2 regions of the Burkholderia ubonensis genome follow, and region 2 is predicted to be linked to the other one. Evidence: predicted binding sites of a transcription regulator. Region 2 holds the regulator's gene; the other holds the start of a gene.
The links. The regulator FliA, encoded in region 2, starts transcription of late flagellar genes. The targets are predictions, from matches to a motif close to CTAAAGTTTNNNNNNNNNNNGCCGNTA.
Positions count from the first base shown of each region.

Region 1: the regulator FliA is predicted to act here: its motif matches at 5,064-5,090, upstream of WJ35_RS06670 (DUF4088 family protein).

Region 1 covers NZ_CP013420.1:1,477,596-1,485,098, forward strand. Annotated here, with positions in the region: gene pncB (nicotinate phosphoribosyltransferase) at 1-1,135, opposite strand, end outside; gene fdxA (ferredoxin FdxA) at 1,419-1,742, shown strand; tRNA gene WJ35_RS06640 (tRNA-Asn) at 1,840-1,915, shown strand; tRNA gene WJ35_RS06645 (tRNA-Asn) at 1,986-2,061, shown strand; gene WJ35_RS06650 (CreA family protein) at 2,169-2,654, shown strand; gene WJ35_RS06655 (AraC family transcriptional regulator) at 2,715-3,617, shown strand; gene WJ35_RS06660 (AzlC family ABC transporter permease) at 3,920-4,693, shown strand; gene WJ35_RS06665 (AzlD domain-containing protein) at 4,690-5,031, shown strand; gene WJ35_RS06670 (DUF4088 family protein) at 5,205-5,975, shown strand; gene WJ35_RS06675 (hypothetical protein) at 6,109-6,438, opposite strand; gene WJ35_RS06680 (RNA-binding S4 domain-containing protein) at 6,699-6,917, shown strand; gene norM (multidrug efflux MATE transporter NorM) at 7,046-7,503, shown strand, end outside.
Region 2 covers NZ_CP013420.1:2,267,002-2,274,504, forward strand. Annotated here, with positions in the region: gene ahcY (adenosylhomocysteinase) at 30-1,448, opposite strand; S-adenosyl-L-homocysteine riboswitch at 1,483-1,601, opposite strand; gene WJ35_RS10445 (RNA polymerase sigma factor FliA) at 1,696-2,430, opposite strand; partial or broken gene WJ35_RS10450 (MinD/ParA family ATP-binding protein) at 2,453-3,270, opposite strand; gene flhF (flagellar biosynthesis protein FlhF) at 3,263-5,011, opposite strand; partial or broken gene flhA (flagellar biosynthesis protein FlhA) at 5,008-7,112, opposite strand; gene flhB (flagellar biosynthesis protein FlhB) at 7,264-7,503, opposite strand, start outside.

The DNA of each region.
Region 1 (7,503 bases), 790 kb from region 2:
ACGCCTTGTCGTCGCACATGCTCTTGCCCGGCGAGTCGGACAGCTTCGCGACCGGCTGGCCGTTGCAGCGGACCATCTTGATCACGATCTGCAGCGGCACGTAGCCGAGATCGTTGGTCAGGTTGGTGCCGACGCCGAACGCGAGCTTGCAGCGGCCGCGGAACCGTTCGTACAGCTGCATGACCTTCGGGATGTCGAGCGCGTCGGAGAACACCAGCACCTTGGTGCGCGGGTCGCAGCGGTTCGCTTCGTAGTGCGAGATCATCCGCTCGCCCCATTCGAACGGATCGCCCGAATCGTGGCGCGCGCCGTCGAACAGCTTGCAGAAGTACATGTCGAAGTCGCGCAGGAACGCATCCATCCCGTAGACGTCCGACAGCGCGATGCCGAGGTCGCCGCGGTATTCCTTCGCCCACATCTCGAAGCCGTAGATCTGCGAATCGCGCAGCCGCGGGCCGAGCGCCTGGCACGCCTGCAGGTATTCGTGCGCCATCGTGCCGAGCGGCGTGATGCCGTGCTTCATCGCGTACAGCACGTTGCTCGTGCCGGCGAACTGCGGCCCGAGGCCGTCGCGCAGCGTGCGCGCGACCTCCTCGTGCCACACCTTCGAGAAGCGCCGGCGCGTGCCGTAGTCGGCGATCTTGCAGTCGGCGAATTCCGGCTTCGCGCCGAGCAGCTTGATCTTCTCGCCCAGCCGCCCGCGCCCCTCGCGGTAGTCGGGCTCGCGCTGCGTGTTGCGGAAGTACACCTCGTTGACGATCGCGAGCACCGGGATCTCGAACAGGATCGTGTGCAGCCACGGCCCCTTGATCTCGACGTCGATCTCGCCGTTGCCCTTCGGCGACGGCGTGATCGAGATGTATTTCTCGTTCAGGTGAAAGAGCGCGAGGAAATCGACGAAGTCGCTCTTGATGAAGCGCATCCGGCGCAGGTAGTCGAGCTCGACGTCGGTGAAGCGCAGCGCGCACAGGCCGCGCACCTCGTCGCGGATCTCGTCGATGTACGGCACGAGATCGACGCCGGGCGTGCGGCACTTGAAGCGGTATTCGACGCTTGCGGCCGGGAAGTGATGCAGGACGACCTGCATCATCGTGAACTTGTAGAGATCCGTGTCGAGCAGCGAAGTGATGATCATGGTGACGGCACCGCCAATTTCGGAACCGGCCCCGGCGCACCGCGCGCCGCCCGGCCTGCCGGCCATGTTACCCGAATGCGGGCCGGACCATCGTGAAGCCGTCCGGCGCGCGCGTGCGGCGGCGCCGTCGCCGCGCAGGTCCGCCATCGCCCCATAAACTAATCACGAAACGGTATAAGCCGGAAAGCCGACCACGTCATGCGGGTTTTGCGCATCAGTTACAATGCCGCTTTTGGCGCATACGCCACCCCATATATACCGACCGCCAAGCAGGAGCGCTTTAATGACTCACGTTGTGACCGAAGGCTGCATCAAGTGCAAATACACGGATTGCGTGGATGTATGCCCGGTGGATTGCTTCCGTGAAGGTCCCAACTTTCTCGCCATCGATCCGGACGAGTGCATCGACTGCGCCGTGTGCGTCGCCGAGTGCCCGACCAATGCGATCTATGCCGAAGAAGACGTTCCGGGCGATCAGCAGCAGTTCACCGCGCTGAACGCCGAGCTGGCGAAGAACTGGCCGTCGATCACGAAGACGAAGCCGGCGCCGGCCGACGCGGACGAGTGGAAGGACGTGCAGGAAAAGCTGCACCTGCTCGAGCGCTGATCCAGCAGCGGCGCCGCAAAAAATTTTGCATGTCGCCGCCCAAAGGTATTGACAGGTCAGAAGCCACTCCATAAAATCTCGTTTCTCTGCTGTTTGTTCCCCGATAGCTCAGTCGGTAGAGCGCCGGACTGTTAATCCGTAGGTCCCTGGTTCGAGCCCAGGTCGGGGAGCCAAAAATGAAAGAGCCCGTTGAAAGTGGACGGGTTTTTTGATGGCCGCCAAACGCAGAAGATACCGATTTATTCCCCGATAGCTCAGTCGGTAGAGCGCCGGACTGTTAATCCGTAGGTCCCTGGTTCGAGCCCAGGTCGGGGAGCCAAACAGCGAAAGGCCCGTCAAGCGACGGGCCTTTTGTTTTTCCGGCGCCCGTTCGCCGCGGCGGCGCATGCTAGAGTCTCTGTCTCCCATTTGCATCCGGCCACGTCGATGAAGCATCGCCTCCTTTACGCCGCTCGTTCCGCCCTGCTGCTATCCGCCGTTGCCGCCGTGCCGCTCGCGCACGCGGAGGAAGTCGGCAGCGTCAACACCAATTTCCGCCTGACGGGTTCCGACCGCGTGGTCGTCGAGGCCTACGACGATCCGCTCGTCGCCGGCGTGACCTGCTATGTGTCGCGCGCGCGCACCGGCGGGATCAAGGGCTCGCTCGGCCTCGCCGAGGATCCGAGCGAGGCGTCGATCGCGTGCCGGCAGGTCGGCCCGATCAGCTTCACCGGCCCGCTCAAGCAGCAGACCGACGTGTTCAGCGAGCGCATGTCGTTCATCTTCAAGACGCTGCACGTCGTGCGCGTGGTCGACAAGAAGCGCAACACGCTCGTCTACCTGACCTACAGCGACCGGGTCGTCAGCGGCAGCCCGAAGAACAGCGTGACCGCGGTGCCGGTGCCGGCCGCCACGCCGATCCCCGTCAAGTAGGCGCACGCGGGCCGCGCGCACGAACGATACACTGTCGGATCGACCGCTTCGCGCCCCACCATGCCCGCTGCCCGCCTTCCCGATTCCGCCCGCTACTGGCGCACCCCGCTCCTGCCGGACGCGGATCTCGTCACGGCCACCTATCGCGACCACACGTTCGCGCCGCACTGGCACGACGCATACACGGTCCCCGTGATCGAAGCGGGCGCCGAACGCTATGTCTGTCGCGGCGCCGGCCATATCGCCGAAACGGGCACCGTCCCCGTGATCAATCCCGGCGAAGTGCACACCGGCTCGCGCGCGGCCGACGACGGCTGGCGCTACCGGGTCTGCTACGTGCCGGTCGAGTTCATCCGGTCGCTCGCGAGCGCGATCGCCGGACGCCCGCAGGATGCGCCGTGGTTTCCGCACGACGTGATCCGCGATCCGGATCTCGCGGCCCGGGTCGCGCGGGCGCACCGGATGATGGAGGCCGGGAGCGAGTGCGTGGCGGGTGAACGCGTGGATTCGGCGGATGCCCTGCATTCCGCGCACGCCGGCGCGCTCCCGGTCTACGACCCGCTCGCCGCCGAGACGGCGATGCTCGACGCGTTCTCGACGCTGATCGCGCGTCATGCCGACGCGCGGCTGCAACCGCACGCGCTCGCCGCGGACGAACCGCGCGTCGAAGCGATGCGCGAGCGGCTTGCCGCCGACCTGACGGGCACGGTCACGCTCGACGAGATCGCGCAGGCGGCGGGATTGTCGCCGTTCCACGCGGCGCGCCTGTTCACGCGCACGACCGGCATGCCGCCGCACGCGTGGCGCAACCAGCTGCGGTTGCAGCGCGCGCTCGCGCCGCTGCGCGCGGGCGTGGCCGTCGCCGAGGTTGCCGCGGCCAGCGGCTTCGTCGACCAGAGCCATTTCACCCGCCACTTCAGGCGGATGTTCGGCGTGCCGCCGGGGCGCTGGCAGACGCGCTGAGGCATACGCCTCGTTCGCCTACGGCGCCGGTTTCGCCTCGGATTCCGGTTTCGCTTCGGGTTCCGCTTCCAGTTCCAGTTCCAGTTCCAGTTCCAGTTCCAGTTCCAGTTCCAGTTCAGGTTCGCTTCGGCGTCCACCACTACCGCCGACTGCGCCTCCACCGCAACCGAACCAAGCACAACCAAACCCCCATCCTACTCGGCACGCGTCTTGCGCCGCCCACCGGCGCCCGCGCCAGCGCCCCGCGCCGCCGCAAGAACGTACAAGCCGCGACGCGCCTCGCCCCGCTATCCTCCGTCGTCATGGAGACGCGCACTTTGAACCCGACACCCACTTCCTCCGCACCGCCGCGCCGTGCGTTGACCGAATCGCTCGACGGCGCCCGCGACACGATCCCGATGATGGTCGGCGCAGCGCCGTTCGGCGTGATCTTCGGCACGCTCGTCGCCGGCGGCCCGCTCGCCGGCTGGCACGGCGCGCTGATGTCGCTGACCGTGTTCGCCGGCTCCGCGCAGTTCATCGCGCTCGGGCTCGTCGCGGGCGGCGCGAGCTTCGTCGTCGTGCTCGCGACGACGCTGATCGTCAACCTGCGCCACCTGCTGTACAGCGCGACGCTCGCGCCGTACGTCGCCCACCTGCCGCTGCGCTGGCGCGCGACGCTCGGCGCGCTGATGACCGACGAGGTGTTCGCGGTCGCGTACGCGCACTACCGGCATTTCCCGCCGGGCGCGATCGGCCCGCACTACTTCTTCGGCTCGGGACTCGCGATGTACGTGAACTGGCAGATCTGGACGCTCGCCGGCCTGGGGTTCGGCTCGGCATTCCCGGGGCTCCAGTCGCTCGGTCTCGACTTCGCGATGGCGGCGACCTTCATCGCGATCGTCGTGCCACAACTGGGCACGCTGCGCTATTTCTCGGCCGCCGCGACGGCCGGCGTGCTCGCGTATTACTGGCAGGGCTGGCCGTACAAGCTCGGCCTGCTGGGCGCGGTCGCGGCGGGCGTCGTCGTCGGCGTCGCGCTGACGCTGCTGCAGGACCGCGCACGCGCCGGCTCGCACCCGGAGGCCGCATCGTGAGCTACGCGCTGCTGATCCTCGGCATGGCCGCCATCACCTATGCGATCCGCGCGACGCTGTTCCTGTTCGGCGAGCGGCTGACGTTCCCGCCGCTCGCGCGCACGGCGCTCGGCTTCGTGCCCGTCACCGTGCTGACCGCGATCATCGTGCCGATGACCGTGTCGCCGCACGGCGGCGCGGCCGAGCTGACGTGGCGCAATCCGCAGCTCGTCGGCGCGCTCGCCGCGGTGCTCGTGTCGGCGGCGACGCGCCGGCCGCTCGTGACGATCGCGGCCGGGCTCGCGGTGTTCTTCTTCTGGCAGGGCGTGGTGCTGCCACACGGCTGGCTGCCCGGCTGAACCGGCGCCGGAACACGCGAGCGCACATCCCGCTCAAGTTTCGCGCCGCCCGGCCGATAAACGGTTGAAGACCCGCCGTCGGTCCCGGCGCGCGCCGGACCGTCGACGACGCGCCGGCGCCGGCGCGCGAGACCCCGGCATCCGGCCGGCGCGGGCCGCCACCGAGACGATTCATGGGCCAGATCACCCTTTCCCTCAAGGACGACACGCTCGCGTCCTTGCGCAAGGACTACGACGCATTCGTGCGCGTGTCGCTGAAACTCGACCCGCAATTCGCGACGCCGTCGTTCGAGGATTTCCTGCGCGCAAAACTGCTCGACAACATGGTGCCGCTCACCGAGCACGCCGTGCAGCGCATGCTGGAGGGCGGCCAGTATGCGTGGGCCAAGCGCACGCTCGACAAGGAATTCCCGGACGTGGTCGCGATCCTGATGCGGCAGGCCGGCGAATTCGGCTTCGGCTTCGCGTCGCGCTCGGAATGGACGCCCGACGAGCTGGCAAAGGCGTGCCGCGACTGGGCGAAGGCGATCGTCGCCGAAGCGCAGGGCGATGCGACCCTGATCGATCCGCTCGCCGCGCAGATCAAGAGCGCGGTGCTGGACATCCAGGCGCTCGAGGAGCAGATGCAGACGCCCGCGTGGCGGCTCGCGGAATCGCTGCGGCAGCGGATCTACGAAGCCAAGCTCGCGTGCGAGATGAGCGTCGGCAGCACGGCGCGCGACAAGCTCGGCGAACTGCGCGGGCTGCTGCGGCTGGCGCTCGCGCACGGCTCGTTCCAGAAGGCGGAAGCGCAGCAGATCATGGAATACCTGCGGCTCCTGAAGCCGGAAATCTTCGTCGAGGAACCGTACGACGTGTTCGCACGGCTCGCCGCGTGGCTGCGCAGCGTCTTCGCGCCGGTCGCCGCGCGCCCGGCACCGGGGCCGGAACAGCGGCGGCCCTGAGCGCCGCTCTGCCCGAATGAAGCGCGGCCCGGCTCGCATCAAGCGAACCGGGCCGCGCGAGTGTCGCCGCCACGCCGCCACATCGTCACGCCGCGCCGTCCGGGGCGAGCGGCGAGCGGCGGCCCGACACCGCTTACTGCGTCCCGCCGGCAGCCGAAGCGCCGCCTTCCACGGCTTCGTCGCCGACCTTCGACTTGGTCGTGCCGGCACGATGCTTGGCCGACTTCGTCGTGTGCTTCATGTGCTTCTTGGTCGAATGGACCGACGAAGCCGCCGTATCGGTCGCACCGCCGACCGCGTTGCCCGACACGTTCGCACCGGCGCCCTCGCCTGCGCCCGGCGCCTGGGTCTGCACGCCGGCACCGGCGGTGCCCTGCGCGGCCGTTCCCGTCTGCGCAAACGCAGCCGAGGTCGCGAACGCCGTCAGCGCGGCACCGATCAGCATCGTACGAATCGTGGACATGACAATCCTCCTCAAGAAGTTGCGGGCGCGGAACGCATCGATACGCTCCGTCGCGTGACCTGCCGCAACACGCAGCAGGCACGATGAAAGACCCGCGCCCGGCGGCACCGGTTCTCGAATCTCGCAGACTGTTACCCACCGTTTCATTTGCTGACGAATCGCTCACAGACGCTAACAACAGGCCGGCGCACTCGCGCGGCCCGCGTTGCTGCCGTATGATGCGGGGCGATTCATCCCGCGCCGCGCGCGCTTTCCTCGTCATGCCCAATCTGGATTTCACGCTGACCGGCGAATTCGTCGAGTTGCACAACCTCCTGAAGATCACCGGCCTCGCCGACAGCGGCGGCTCCGCGAAGGGAATCGTCGCGTCCGGCGCGGTGAAGGTCGACGGCGCAGTCGAACTCCGCAAGACCTGCAAGATCCGCGCAGGCCAGGTCGTGCTGCTCGGCGACACGCGCATCGCGGTGCACGGCGCGTAGCGGTGCCCCTGAGCCCGACATGGCCATCGGCGCGCGCGTTCGACACCATTCGCAGAAAGCCGTAAGCTAGGCGTCTCTCAAAATAAATACGGACAGCGCCGGCCTGTCGCCGCGCGAGCGCCCATCCCATGTCGCATTCCGGTCTCTCGCGGACGGCCGCCGCGCCGCCCTCCCTGTCCAGTCACGCCGCCGATACCGCGCGCCTCGCCGCCCCGCTCGCCATTGCGCAACTGTCGCAGATGGCGATGAGCGTCACCGACACCGTGCTGCTCGGCTCGCTCGGCCCCGACTCGCTCGCGGCGGGCGGCCTCGGCGCGAACTTCTTCTTCGTCATCGTCACGGTGCTGCAGGGCGTCCTGTCGTCGATCAGCGTCAGCGTCGCGCACGCGCGCGGCGCGCAAGCCGATCATCGCGTGCCGCACATCTACTGGACGGGCTTCGCGCTGTCCGTGCTGCTCGCGATCCCCGCGATCGTCGCGCTGTCGCTTTCCGAGCCGATCCTGCTGATGTTCCACGAGCCGCCGGCGCTCGCGCGCAACGTCGGCGAGTACACGGGCATCCTGCGCTTCGCCGCGCTCGGCAGCCT
Region 2 (7,503 bases):
GCGCCGGTGGCGGGCGGCGGCTTGCCGCATCAGTAGCGGTAGTGGTTCGGCTTGAACGGGCCTTCCTTCGCCACGCCGATGTACGCCGCCTGCTCGTCCGACAGCACCGACAGGTTCGCGCCGATGCGCGCGAGGTGCAGGCGCGCGACCTTCTCGTCGAGGTGCTTCGGCAGCACGTACACCTTGTTCTCGTACTCGCCGCCGCGCGTGAACAGCTCGATCTGCGCGAGGGTCTGGTTCGCGAACGAGTTCGACATCACGAACGACGGGTGGCCGGTCGCGCAGCCGAGGTTCACGAGGCGGCCTTCGGCCAGCAGGATGATGCGCTTGCCGTCCGGGAAGATGATGTGGTCGACCTGCGGCTTGATGTTTTCCCACTGGTACTGGCGGGTCGACGCGACGTCGATTTCCGAGTCGAAGTGGCCGATGTTGCAGACGATCGCGTTGTGGCGCATCGCCTTCATGTGATCGTGGTTGATCACGTGGTAGTTGCCGGTCGCCGTCACGAAGATGTCGGCCTTGTCCGCCGCGTATTCCATCGTCACGACGCGGTAGCCTTCCATCGCCGCCTGCAGCGCGCAGATCGGATCGATCTCGGTGACCCACACGGTCGCGCCCAGGCCGCGCAGCGACTGCGCGCAGCCCTTGCCCACGTCGCCGTAGCCCGCGACGACCGCGACCTTGCCCGCGATCATCACGTCGGTCGCGCGCTTGATGCCGTCGACGAGCGACTCGCGGCAGCCGTACAGGTTGTCGAACTTCGACTTCGTGACCGAGTCGTTCACGTTGAACGCCGGGAACGGCAGGCGGCCGTCCTTTTCCATCTGGTACAGGCGGTGCACGCCGGTCGTCGTTTCCTCGGTGACGCCCTTGATGTGCGCGAGGCGCTTCGAGTACCAGTTCGCGTCGACGTCGAGGTGCTTCGCGATCGACTTGTACAGCGCGACTTCTTCCTCGTTGGCCGGCTTGGCGATCACCGAACGGTCCTTCTCGGCCTTCGAGCCGAGGATCAGCAGCAGCGTCGCGTCGCCGCCGTCGTCGAGGATCATGTTCGCGAACTCGCCGTTCGGCCATTCGAAGATGCGGTGCGAGAATTCCCAGTATTCGTCGAGCGACTCGCCCTTGAACGCGAACACCGGCGTGCCGGACTCGACGATCGCGGCGGCGGCGTGGTCCTGCGTCGAGAAGATGTTGCACGATGCCCAGCGGACTTCGGCGCCGAGCGCCTTCAGCGTCTCGATCAGCACGCCGGTCTGGATCGTCATGTGCAGCGAGCCCGCGATGCGCGCGCCCTTCAGCGGCTGCTGCGCCTTGTATTCGTCGCGGATCTGCACGAGGCCCGGCATTTCGGTCTCGGCGATGTTCAGTTCCTTGCGGCCCCACCCGGCAAGCGCCATGTCGGCGACGACGTAATCGTTGGAAGCTTTGGAATCGATGACGGCGTTCATCACGCCCTCCTTTCTAAAAAAGTTCTAGAAAATGGTGACGTGAGCGCCGTTCAGGAAGCGGGAGCCGGCGCATTGCGCCGCGGCCCGGCCGCTTGGTGAAGCTTTCCGAGCCTGGCGGACGCTGGACGGTCCGTCGCAACGCTCCTCGGAAAACGGGTGGGATTGTAGCAAATCGTGGCGAGAAATGTGGGGTTGGGCGGGCGGCCGCACGCGCGGCGTCGGCGCGCGCGACGCCCGCCGCTGCCGCTCAGTTCTCCGCGCCGACCCACGCCTGCTCGCGCAGCCGCGCGCGCAGCCGCGCGACCGCCTGGCTGTGCAGCTGGCACACGCGCGATTCGCTCACTTCGAGCACTGCGCCGATCTCGCGCAGGTTCAGCCCGCGTTCGTAGTACAGCGACATCAGCAGCTTCTCGCGCTCCGGCAGCCGCTCGATCGCCTCGATCAGCGCCTCGCGCAGGTGCTCGTCGAGCAGCGACGACAGCGGATCGGCGTGATCGACGCGATAGCGGTCGAGGAACGGCTCGTCGTCGGCCGCGCGGTCGAAATCCTCGTAGTAGATGAGCTGGCTGCCGTGCAGGTCCTGCAGCATCCCCTGGTATTCGTCGAGCGGCATGTTCAGGTGCTGCGCGATCTCGGCCTCGCTCGCCGCGCGGCCGAGGTGCTGCTCGACCTGGTGCACCGCATGCTCGACCTCGCGCGACGTCTTGCGCAGGCTGCGCGGCAGCCAGTCGTTGCTGCGCAGCTCGTCGAGCATCGCGCCGCGGATCCGCTGCGTCGCGTAGGTCTCGAACTGCGCGCCCTGGTCTTCCTTGTAGCGCCCGGCCGCGTCCATCAGGCCGATCATCCCGGCCTGGATCAGGTCGTCGAGATCGACGCTCGCCGGCATCTTCGCGACGAGCTGCAGGCCCAGGCGGCGCACGAGCGGCGCGTATTGCGCGAGCACGTCGGCCTGCGAAATCTTTCCTTGAGCGTTGTACATCATGGCTCTCTCCTTCCGGTGGCCCTCACGCGGCGTGCGCCGCGCCCGCCTCGAACGACGTGCTGCCGCCCGCGCCCGCGCCGCGCCGGCGCCCGGCCGCGGACGCAGCGGCCAGTACAGCAGGTCGGCGGCAATCTGCCGGTAATCGCGCGCGGCCGGCGACGACGGAAACGCGTCGACCGCCGTGCGCACGAGCTCGCGCGCATGCTCGACGAGCGGATCGGCGCTCACGCAGCCCGCGTCGGTGATCGACACGGTCAGGTAGCGGCTCGCGACGCCCGCGAGGTTGTCGAACGCGGTCTTCGCGTCGGCGTGGCTGCCGACGTGGTTGGTCAGCACGCGGAACTGCGCGATCGCATGCGCGAAATGCAGCCGCTTCATGCACGCGTACGCCTCGGTGATCGCCTGCGCGGCGACGCGCGTGACGATCAGCACGTCGTGCGCTTCGCGCGCGAGCGCCGAGAACCCGCCGTCGGCGTCGAGCTGCGCGTCGACGAGCACGATGTCGGCCGGGCCGTCGACGAAATCGCTGAGCTGCGCGTCGCTGTAGCCCGCGCGCGCGAGCCGCGACGCGGCGCACACGCCGAACCCGGCGGACACGCGCGCGCGCTCGCCGTCCCGCAGCCAGGAGCCGGCGAGCGTCGCGGCGGCCGAATGCACGTTCGCGCGCTCGTCGACGACGAGCACGTCCTTGCCCAGCGCGGCCAGCGCCGCGGCCAGGTTCACGACGGTCGACGTGCAGCCGACGCCCGCCGGCCCGCCCGCCACCGCGACGATCCTCGAAGCGCGCCCGGCCAGCAGGCGCCGCAATCCTTCGGCCTGGTCGATCATCCTTTTATCCAAAGCGCACCTCGTGCAGCTCGGCGGTCGAACGTGCGGTCAACGCGGAAAGCAGCGTCGGCATGTCCTCGTCCTGCGGCACGAAGGGCGAGCCGTCGCGCGGCACACAGAAGGCACTCTTCATCAGGAATTTCTTCGTCGCGACGTACAGGTTCTCCGGCACCTTCTGGCCGGTCGACACGTAGTGGACGGGCAGCTTGTAGCGGATCACCGTGTCGAGCACGCCGCCGAGGTGGGTCGCCTCGTCGAGCTTCGTGAGAATGCAGCCGGCGAGCTCCGGGGATGCCGCGTCCGGATGGCCGGCCGCGCTGCGGTAGGCCTGCACGACCTCGTTGAGCGTGTCGCCGTGGCTCGTCGCGTTGAGCAGCAGGAGGCGCTGCACCGGCGTGTTCGCGCCGTGCAGCATCGCGATCTGGTCGGACACCGCACGGTCGCGCTGGCTCATGCCGATCGTGTCGATCAGCACGATGTGCTTGTTGCGCAGCTCGGACAGCGCGAGCTGCAGGTCGCCGGCATCCTTCACCGCGTGCACGGGCACGCCGAGGATCTTGCCGAAGATCCGCAGCTGCTCGTGGCCGCCGATCCGGTAGCTGTCGGTCGTGAGCAGCGCGACCTTGCTCGCGCCGAAGCGCATCACGCAGCGCGCGGCGAGCTTCGCGGTGGTGGTCGTCTTGCCGACGCCCGTCGGCCCCATCAGCGCGAACACGCCGCCGCGCTCCATCAGCGCTTCCTCGCTGTCGAGCACCGGCAGGTTCGACTCGAGCACCGACTGCGCCCATTCGGCCGCCTGCTCGAACGTCTGCTCGCCTTCGCCCTGCGGCAGGTTGTCGACCATCATCCGCACGAGCTGCGCGGAGAAGCCGGCCGCGAACAGATGCTTCGTCAACGCGCCGTGCACCGGGCTGCGGCGCTGGCGCTCGTGCCACATCAGGCTGTCGAACTGCTCCTCCATCATCCCGCGCAGCGAGCCGAGCTCGTTCATCACCGTGTCGTTGACGATCCGCTCGATGCGCGCCTTCACCGCGTCGGCCACCGCGGCGGCCGTGTCTTCAGTCACGCGCGCGCGGTCCGCCGCCTTCGGGGCGGGCGCGTCGGCGCCGCGGCGCGGCGCGGCGTCGTCCGCCGGCACGCGGCGCGCGACGTTGCGCACGATGTCGCGCGCCCACTCGGGCGGCGTCGCTTCGTGCGCGGCGCGCGGCGCAACTTCCTGCGCCGGCGTCGCCTGCGCGCGCGCGATCAGCGCTTCGCGCTGCTGCGTCAGGCGCTTCGCGTGCTCGACGAGCCACGGCGCGGGTTCGGAAGGGGGGGCGGGCGATCCCGCGGCAGGCGATCCCGCGGCAGGCACTCGTGCGGCGAACGATCCCGCGGCCGGCGCAGCGGCGGCGGCAGAGCCCGCCACCGGCGCCGCCGGCGCGTCGGTCGTCTCGGCGCTCGCGCCGAACACCGACGAGAACACGTCCGGCAAGCCGCCGTCGCCCATCGCATACGGATTGACGGCCGCCCGCGGCGCCGTGCCCGCGGGCGCCGGCGCGCCGGCCCGGAACGCCGCGCCGGGCAGCGCGACGACGTCGGCCGCGCCCGGCGGCGTGATCGCCGACAGTTCGGCGTCGGCGAGCGCGACGATTTCGACACTGCCGTCATCGAGCGTGCGGTTCGACAGCACGACGGCGTCGGCGCCGAGCGCCTCGCGCACGAGCCGCAGCGCGTCGCGGCTCGTCGGCCCGGTGAATTTGCGAATGTTCAAGCGGAACCCCCGATGACGTTAACGACCTTGATCGTGCGTGTATCCGGCACTTCGGCATACGACAGCACTTTCAATTGCGGCAGGCTGCGGCGCAGGAAGCGCGCGAGCATCGCGCGCAGCGCGTGCTGCACGAGCAGCACGGGCGGCAGCCCGAGATTCTGTTGACGCAGCATCGCTTGCTGCGTGCCGGTCAGGAGTGAAAATGCGCGAGGCCGGGCTCGAGACCCGGGTTCGCGCCCGTGGCGAGCGCCTGCGACAGCACGCGCTCGAGATTCGCGTCGAGGCCCATCACCTGCATCTCGCCCGAGCCCGGGTACCACTGCTGCGTGATCGCGCGGCCGAGCGCGAGCCGCACCGCGGCCGTGATGTCGTACGCGTCGGTGATGCGGCCGGCGTGCTCGGACACGGCTTCGAGGATCGTGCGCATGTCGCGGATCGGCACGCCTTCCTCGAGCAGGTTCTGCAGCACCTTCTGCAGCGTCGTCAGCGAGATCGTCTTCGGCACGAGGTCCTCGACGAGCGACGGCGCGTCCTTGCCGGTGCGCTCGATCAGCGCCTGCACTTCCTGGCGGCCGAGCAGCTCGGCCGCGTGCTGGACGACCAGATGGTTCAGGTGGGTCGCGACGACCGTGCTCGCGTCGACCACCGTGTAGCCGTACACCTGCGCCTGCTCGCGCATCGCGACGTCGACCCACACGGCCGGCAGCCCGAACGCCGGGTCGGTGGTCGGCACGCCGGGCAGCGCGGCCGTCACCTGGCCCGGGTTGATCGCGAGCCACTGGCCCGGAAACACTTCGCCGATGCCGATCTCGACGCCCTTCAGCGCGATCCGGTAGCCGTTCGGCCGCAGTTCGAGGTTGTCGCGGATGTGGATCACGGGCGGCAGGAAGCCGATTTCCTGCGCGAATTTCTTGCGGATGCTCTTGATCCGCTTGAGCAGCTCGCCGTCGCTGTTCTTGTCGACGAGCGGGATCAGCCGGTAGCCGACTTCGAGGCCGAGCGGGTCGATCAGCTGCACGTCGTCCCAGGTCGCCTCGTGGCTGTCGGCGGGCAGCGCGGCGGGCGGCGCGATCTCGGTGACGTCGCCGGCCGCCTTGCGGGCCGCCGCGCGCTTCGTCTGCGTGCGGGCGAACCAGATCGCGCCGCCGCCGAGCAGCAGGAACGCGAAGTGCGGCATGCCGGGGATCAGCCCCATGATCAGGATGATCGCGCCGGTGATCGCCAGCACGCGCGGGTTCGCGAACAGCTGGCCGGTGATCTGCGTGCCGATGTCCTCGTCGGTCGCGACGCGCGACACGATCACGCCGGCCGCGGTCGAGATCACGAGCGACGGGATCTGCGCGACGAGGCCGTCGCCGATCGTCAGCAGCGTGTAGTTCGTGCCGGCCGCCGCGAACGTCATGTCGTGCTGGATCATCCCGACGATCAGCCCGCCGATCACGTTGATCGCCATGATGATCAGGCCCGCGATCGCATCGCCGCGCACGAACTTCGACGCGCCGTCCATCGATCCGTAGAACTCGGCTTCCTGCGCGACCGCGGTGCGGCGCTTTCTCGCCTGCTCCTCGTTGATGAGGCCCGCGTTCAGGTCGGCGTCGATCGCCATCTGCTTGCCGGGCATCGCGTCGAGCGTGAAGCGCGCGGACACTTCGGCGATCCGCCCCGCGCCCTTCGTGATCACCATGAAGTTGATGATCATCAGGATCACGAACACGACGATGCCGACCGCGAAGTTGCCGCCGACGAGGAAGTGGCCGAACGCCTCGATCACCTGGCCGGCCGCGTCCGGGCCCGTGTGGCCCTCGAGCAGCACGACGCGGGTCGACGCGACGTTCAGCGACAGGCGCAGCAGCGTCGAGAACAGCAGCACGCTCGGGAACGCCGCGAAGTCGAGCGGCTTCATCGTGTACATGCTGACGAGCAGCACCATCACGGACAGCGCGATGTTGAACGTGAACAGCAGATCCAGCAGCAGCGGCGGCAGCGGCAGGATCATCATCCCCAGGATCATGCAGATGAGGATCGGGCCCGCGAGCGCGCGCAGGTTGGTGCCCGCGAGCAGGTTCGGGCGCTTCGCGAACAGGCCGGCCGGCGTGCTCATGCTGCCTCCCGCCGGGCCGCCCCAAGGGGCGTAGCGGGGAATTCGCGGAGCATGGCTCCGCGCCCGCGCAGCCGGCCGGCTTTGCAAAGCCGGCCGTGGACGGCAGCCGCCCCCTCGGGGGGCAGCGAACGAATGTGAGCGTGGGGGCTAATCATGCGTTACCCCCTTGCGCGCCGAGCACGTCTTCGGCTTCCTCGCGCTCGTCGGCGGCGGACACCGACGCGCCCTTGTCGAGTTCGGCCGGCACGTCGAGATCGACCGGCGCCGCCGGGAACGCGCCGCCTTCCGAACGGAAGCGCTTGAGCTGGTACACCCACGCGAGCACCTCGGCGACGGCCGAGTACAGCGAGCCGGGAATCTCGCGTTCGAGTTCGACGTTGTGATACAGCGC